2 linked regions of the Thermochromatium tepidum ATCC 43061 genome follow. The protein of the gene in region 1 interacts with the protein of each later gene in a pairwise test. Links are inferred from orthologs where the notes say so. Each region holds a gene or a part of one and is shown in the gene's direction. Other genes may lie near its edges. The genes, in order: E6P07_RS01990 and ftsB.

Region 1 (3,262 bases):
GGGACGGATCCATCAACGCGAGGCCTCTGAGTACGAACCGGGCTATCGCGAGGTCCGGGGACCTGTGGGCGAGTGGTTCTTGGCCGCCGAGCTGGAACTGACGCCGGGTGACGGCGCGGTGAGCCTGGCGCGTATCCGCGAGCTGCTCGAGCGCCGTGCCGCGACCCAGCCGGTCGGCCAGCCGAGCTGCGGCTCGGTGTTCCGCAATCCACCGGGAGATCATGCCGCGCGTTTGATCGACTCGCTCGGGCTCAAGGGTCTGCGCATCGGCGGGGCCGAGGTCTCTTCGATCCACGCCAATTTCATCATCAATCGGGGCGGGGCGACGGCGACCGACATTGCCCGCCTGATCGAACAGATACAACACACGGTCGAACGTCACACCGGCATCCGTCTGATACCAGAGGTGCGGCGTATCGCCGGAGAACAGACATGACGACTGACATGAAACGGGCACCCGAACGCTTTGGCAAGGTGGCACTCCTGATGGGTGGGCAGTCCGCCGAGCGCGAGATCTCGCTCAGGAGCGGGCGCATGGTGCATGAGTCCCTGCGGCGTCTTGGCGTTGCGGTCGAAGCGATCGACCCAGACGCGACCCTCCTGGAGCGGCTGCGCAGCGGTGGATACGATCGCGCCTTCATCATCCTGCACGGTCGCGGCGGCGAGGACGGCCAGATCCAGGGGACGCTTTCGACCCTGGGTCTGCCCTATACCGGCTCGGGCGTGCTCGGTTCGGCGCTGGGCATGGACAAATACCGCTGCAAGCTGGTCTGGCTCGGCTGTGGTCTGCCCACGGCCGACTTCGTGCTGCTGCGTGACGAGGGCGACCTGTCGTCCGCGGTCGCACTCGGCTTTCCGCTCATGATCAAGCCGGTGCACGAGGGTTCAAGCCTCGGCATGGCGCGCGTCGACTCGGTCGCGGACCTGGAGCGCGCCTGGCGCGCTGCCGCGGCGTTCGATCCCCTGGTGCTCGCCGAGCGCTGGATCCAGGGCCCGGAGTTCACCTGTGCCATCCTCGGGCGCGAGGCACTCCCGCTGATCCGGCTGGAGACGCCGCACGTCTTTTACGACTATGAGGCCAAGTACAGCGCCGACACCACCCGCTATCACTGCCCGAGCGGACTGGATGCCGAGGTCGAGGGGCGGCTGCGCGCACTAGCGCTGCGGGCGTTCGAGGTGGTGGGGGCCAGCGGCTGGGGCCGGGTCGATCTGATGCTCGACGCATCGGGTCAGCCCTTCCTGCTGGAGATCAACACGGTTCCAGGCATGACCGACCACAGTCTGGTCCCCATGGCGGCGCGTGCGGCCGGAATTGACTTCGATGATCTGGTTTGGCGCATTCTCGAGACGAGTCTCTAAAACGTGAACACAGTATCCGATAAGGCTGAAACCCGCCAGACGGCCCATCCGACATGGATGGGGACGCGCGTGCGTGCCCTGCTCGGGGGGCTGATCCTGCTTGCGTGCGGCGCGGTCGGCTGGCTGTTTTTGCTGTGGGAACCGACACTGCTGCCGATTCGGCTGATTCAGATCGAGGGCGAGGTGCATCATCATTCATCCCAGCAGCTCCAAGAACGACTGACCGAACGACTGCGGGGTGGTATCCTGACCGCCGATCTGGTCGAGCTCAAGCAGGCCGCCGAGGAGCTGCCCTGGGTCGGACAGGCGACCTTGCGCCGGGTCTGGCCGGATACCCTGAGGGTACAGGTCCAGGAATACCGGCCCATCGCGCGCTGGAGTCTCGATGGCCTGGTGACGGCCGACGGCATCGTCTTCCGCCCCCATGACGACACCCTTCCGTCCAATCTGCCCCTGCTTGAAGGCGACGACAAGCGCGCGCCCGAGGTCACCGCTCGCTATCAGCGGTGGCAGGCCGCGTTCGATCGCATCCATCAGAAGATCGAGTACCTGTCGGTTGACCCGCGTGGCGACTGGCGCCTGAGGCTCTCCACTGGGACCGAGTTGCGTCTGGGGACCGCACAGGTAGAGGAACGGCTTGCGCGCTATCTGGCGAGCGCCGCCCAGCTGGAAGCGGCAGGTCGGCCTCTCAAGGTCGATCTGCGTTACAGCAATGGTTTTGCGGTGACATGGGCACCGAACGCGGACACCGGGGTTCGAGCGTCTCCCGAGCGCGTAGCAGCGCGCGCAGGCAATCGAGGGTAAATCTGGATGGCGCGACGTAACGACAAGAGTCTGCTGGTGGGTCTGGATATTGGAACCTCGAAGATCGCCTGTCTGGTCGGCGAGCTCAAGGACGACGACCAGATCGAGATCATTGGTCTTGGTACCCACCCCTCGCGCGGACTCAAGAAGGGTGTGGTGGTGGACATCGAGTCTACCGTGCAGGCGATCCAGCGCGCGGTCGAGCTGGCCGAGCTGATGGCCGATTGCGAGATCCACTCGGTCCATGTTGGAATCGCCGGCAGCCATATTCGCAGTCTCAATTCGCACGGCATCACCGCGATCAAGGAACACGAGGTCAATCAGGCCGATGTTGATCGCGTCATCGAGGCCGCGCGCGCCGTGGCCATCCCGACCGATCAGAAGATCCTGCACATCCTGCCACAGGAGTTCATCATCGACGACCAGGAGGGTATCCGCGAGCCGATCGGGATGTGCGGCGTGCGTCTAGAGGCCCGAGTGCACATGGTCACGGGTGCGGCCAGTGCGGCCCAGAATATCGTCAAGTGCGTCCGTCGCTGCGGGCTGGAGGTCGATGATCTGGTCTTGGCCCAGCTCAGTGCGAGCTACGCGGTGCTTAGCGAGGACGAGAAAGAGCTGGGCGTCTGTGTGGTCGACATCGGCGGTGGAACCACGGATCTGGCGGTCTTCACCGATGGCGCCATCCGACACACGGCCGTTATTCCGATCGCCGGCAATCAGGTCACCAACGACATCGCCGTGGCCCTGCGCACCCCGACCCAGCATGCCGAGCAGATCAAGATCCAGCATGCTTATGCACTGACCCAGCTCGAAACCAATGGGGATAGCATCGAAGTCCCCAGCATCGGTAACCGCCCGCCACGGCGGCTCTCGCGCCAGACCCTGGCCGAGGTCGTCGAGCCGCGCTACGAAGAGTTGTTGACCCTGTTGCACAACGAGTTGCGACGTAGCGGCTTCGAGGATGTGATCGCCGGAGGTGTGGTGCTGACCGGGGGCAGCGCCAAGATGCGCGGTCTGATCGAGCTGGCCGAGGAGGTGTTACACATGCCGGTGCGTCTGGGGGTGCCCAATCGTGTGCTTGGCCCGTCGGAGGTCGTCG
Region 2 (3,032 bases), 2.3 Mb from region 1 along the record:
TGGATTCCCGTGGCAATCCGACCGTCGAGGCCGACGTCATCACTGCCGCCGGCGCCATCGGTCGCGCCATCGTGCCTTCCGGCGCCTCCACCGGCTCGCGCGAGGCGCTGGAACTGCGCGATGGCGACAAGTCGCGCTACAACGGTAAGGGCGTGCTGACCGCCGTGGCCAATATCCAGGGTGAACTGCGCAACGCCGTGATCGGGATGGAGGTCAGCGATCAGACCGCGATCGACCGCCGCCTGATCGAGGTCGATGGTACCGAAAACAAATCGCGTCTGGGTGCCAACGCCCTGCTCGGCGTCTCGCTCGCGGTCGCCCATGCCGCCGCGCAGGAGAAGGCCCTGCCGCTCTATCAGTCGCTCGCCACTGGCCCTTATCGCCTGCCGGTTCCGATGATGAACATCATCAACGGTGGCGAACATGCCGACAACAGTATTGATTTCCAGGAGTTCTTGATCCTACCGGTCGGTGCCGGCAGCCTGCGTGAGGCCGTGCGCTATGGTGCCGAGGTCTTCCACGCGCTCAAGTCTGTGCTGCATGGGCGTGGTCTGGCCACGGCGGTCGGCGACGAGGGCGGTTTTGCGCCCGATCTGGCCTCGAACGAGGCGGCGATCGAGGCCATCCTCGAGGCCATCCACACCGCCGGCTTCAAGATCGGCTCCGACATCTATCTGGGTCTCGATGTCGCCGCCTCCGCGTTGTACAAGGACGGACAGTATGTGCTCAAGGGCGAGCGCCGCACCCTGAGCTCAGACGGACTGATCGAGCTTTTGGCCGACTGGGTCGCCAAATACCCGATCCTCTCGATCGAGGATGGTCTGGCCGAAGGCGACTGGGACGGTTGGAAGCGCCTGACCGAGCGTCTAGGCGACAGGGTGCAGATCGTCGGCGACGATATCTTCGTCACCAATACCCGGATCTTCAGCCAGGCCATCGCCAAGGGCATCGCCAACTCGATCCTGATCAAGGTCAACCAGATCGGCACCCTGACCGAGACCCTGGAGGCCATCGCCATGGCGCACAAGGCCGGTTATACCGCGATCATCTCGCACCGCTCGGGCGAGACCGAGGACTCGACCATCGCCGATCTCGCGGTCGCTACAGGCGCGGGTCAGATCAAGACCGGCTCGCTGTCGCGTTCGGACCGTGTGGCCAAGTACAATCAATTGATGCGTATCGAGGACCAATTGGCCGATGAGGCCGTCTATGCTGGACGCGATGCCTTCAACAAGTGGATCTGAGGCCCTGGGGTCGGGGTCTTTGAGTTCGGCGTCCCCTGACCCTGAACGTCCTGAGCTTGCGTATGTACTGGTTGATCCTGGTATTGACCCTGCTTCTGGGCGCGCTCCAGTACCGGCTCTGGGTCGGCGAGGGGAGCCTCGCCGAGCTCCACAGCCTCAAGCGCGAGATCGCCCTCGAGGAGTCCGAGCTGGAGCGGCTGCGCGCGCGCAATCGCGCGCTTCAGGCCGAGGTTGACGACCTGCGCGAAGGCTCCGAGGCGATCGAGGAGCGTGCGCGCAGCGAGCTGGGCATGATCAAGCCGGGCGAGATCTTTATCCAGGTCATCGAACGACCTAGGTCCGCCAATCCGGAGGGTCGACCATGACGACACGACTCTGGGCCATCCTGCCCGCCGCAGGCGTCGGACGACGCATGGGCAGTGCCGTGCCCAAGCAGTATCTGGAACTGGCCGGTCGTACCGTGATCGAGCACACGCTCGACCTCTTCGTCAGCCACGAACGCATCGCGGGCGTGGTGGTGGCCCTGGGTGCCGAGGATGGTTACTGGGACGCGACCGCCTACGCCGGTCATCCCCGGGTAAGGCGCGCACCGGGCGGTGCCGAGCGCTGCCATTCGGTCCTCAATGCCCTGGCGTCCCTGGAGGGACAGGCCGATGCCGACGACTGGGTGCTGGTGCATGATGCTGCGCGTCCCTGTCTGCGCCCGGACGATCTCGACCGGCTGATCGACAGCCTGCTCGACGATGCCGTCGGCGGTCTGCTCGGCATCCCGGTGCGGGATACCATGAAGCGTGCCGGGGCGGGCGAGCGCATCGATACGACCGTGGATCGCTCCAGTCTGTGGCACGCCTACACGCCGCAGATGTTCCGGCTCGGTCTGCTGCGACGCGCCCTACAGGAGGCGCTGGAGGCTGGCGATCTGGTCACGGATGACGCCTCGGCCATCGAGCGTCTGGGGCTGGCGCCGCGCCTGATCGAGGGCCATGCCGACAACATCAAGATCACGCGGGCTGAGGATCTGCCGCTCGCGCACTTCTATCTGCAACGCCAGGGACGGATTTCTTGAAACGGCCAGCGTCCAGCCACCAGCGTCCGGGCTCATCCCAACGACCGGACGCTAGAGGCTGGAAGCCGGAAACTGGAGACCCCCCAAATGCTGATCGGTCAGGGCTTTGATGCCCATCGTTTCACGCCGGGTCGTCGGCTGGTGCTCGGCGGGGTCGAGATCCCGCACGATCAGGGGATGCTCGCCCATTCCGACGGCGATGTCTTGATCCATGCCCTGTGCGATGCCCTGCTGGGCGCCGCCGGATTGGGCGACATCGGACGTCATTTTCCCGACACGGATGCCGCCTATGCCGACATCGACAGCCGGATCCTGCTGCGACGGGTGATCGACAGTCTGCGCACCCTGGGCCTGCGTGTGCACAATGCCGACATGACGCTCATCGCCCAGCAGCCCAAGCTGGCTCCTTACATCCCGGCCATGCGCGAGACCCTGGCCTTCGATCTCGAATGCGATCCCAAGCGCGTCAATGTCAAGGCAACGACCATGGAACACATGGGCTTCACCGGTCGTGGTGAGGGGATCGCCGCCGCGGCGGTGGTGCTGCTGGTCACGGCAGACGGCTAAATCTTCGGATGTCTGCCTCGGCGCTCCCCCGCTGGACCACCTTCAGTGATCTGCCGCGTGCGCATGGCGAGCCCCTCGGCTCGGGTCGGCTGCGTGTCGCGCCCGAAGACTTCCAGGTCACGGAGGTGCTGGGCTTTGAGCCGGACGGGGAGGGC

The links.
Region 2: the proteins of E6P07_RS01990 (region 1) and ftsB interact in binary tests that used the Escherichia coli proteins (3 or more experiments, as listed by UniProt). The link is inferred for Thermochromatium tepidum ATCC 43061 from one-to-one orthologs.

What each region holds. Positions count from the first base shown.
Region 1 is NZ_CP039268.1:415,217-418,478, forward strand. What follows is about bases 321-3,262. They hold E6P07_RS01990 (cell division protein FtsQ/DivIB), read left to right. Parts: upstream 321-1,362; coding sequence 1,363-2,163; downstream 2,164-3,262. Other genes in these bases: murB (UDP-N-acetylmuramate dehydrogenase), read left to right, coding at 321-436; E6P07_RS01985 (D-alanine--D-alanine ligase), read left to right, coding at 433-1,359; ftsA (cell division protein FtsA), read left to right, coding at 2,170-3,262. Also shown: more of murB, read left to right, coding at 1-320. UniProt on the Escherichia coli protein: Essential cell division protein. May link together the upstream cell division proteins, which are predominantly cytoplasmic, with the downstream cell division proteins, which are predominantly periplasmic. May control correct divisome assembly.
Region 2 is NZ_CP039268.1:2,671,331-2,674,362, reverse strand. What follows is about bases 246-2,957. They hold ftsB (cell division protein FtsB), read left to right. Parts: upstream 246-1,306; coding sequence 1,307-1,609; downstream 1,610-2,957. Other genes in these bases: truD (tRNA pseudouridine(13) synthase TruD), read left to right, coding at 2,886-2,957; ispF (2-C-methyl-D-erythritol 2,4-cyclodiphosphate synthase), read left to right, coding at 2,398-2,877; ispD (2-C-methyl-D-erythritol 4-phosphate cytidylyltransferase), read left to right, coding at 1,606-2,310; eno (phosphopyruvate hydratase), read left to right, coding at 246-1,244. Outside these bases: more of eno, read left to right, coding at 1-245; more of truD, read left to right, coding at 2,958-3,032. UniProt on the Escherichia coli protein: Essential cell division protein. May link together the upstream cell division proteins, which are predominantly cytoplasmic, with the downstream cell division proteins, which are predominantly periplasmic.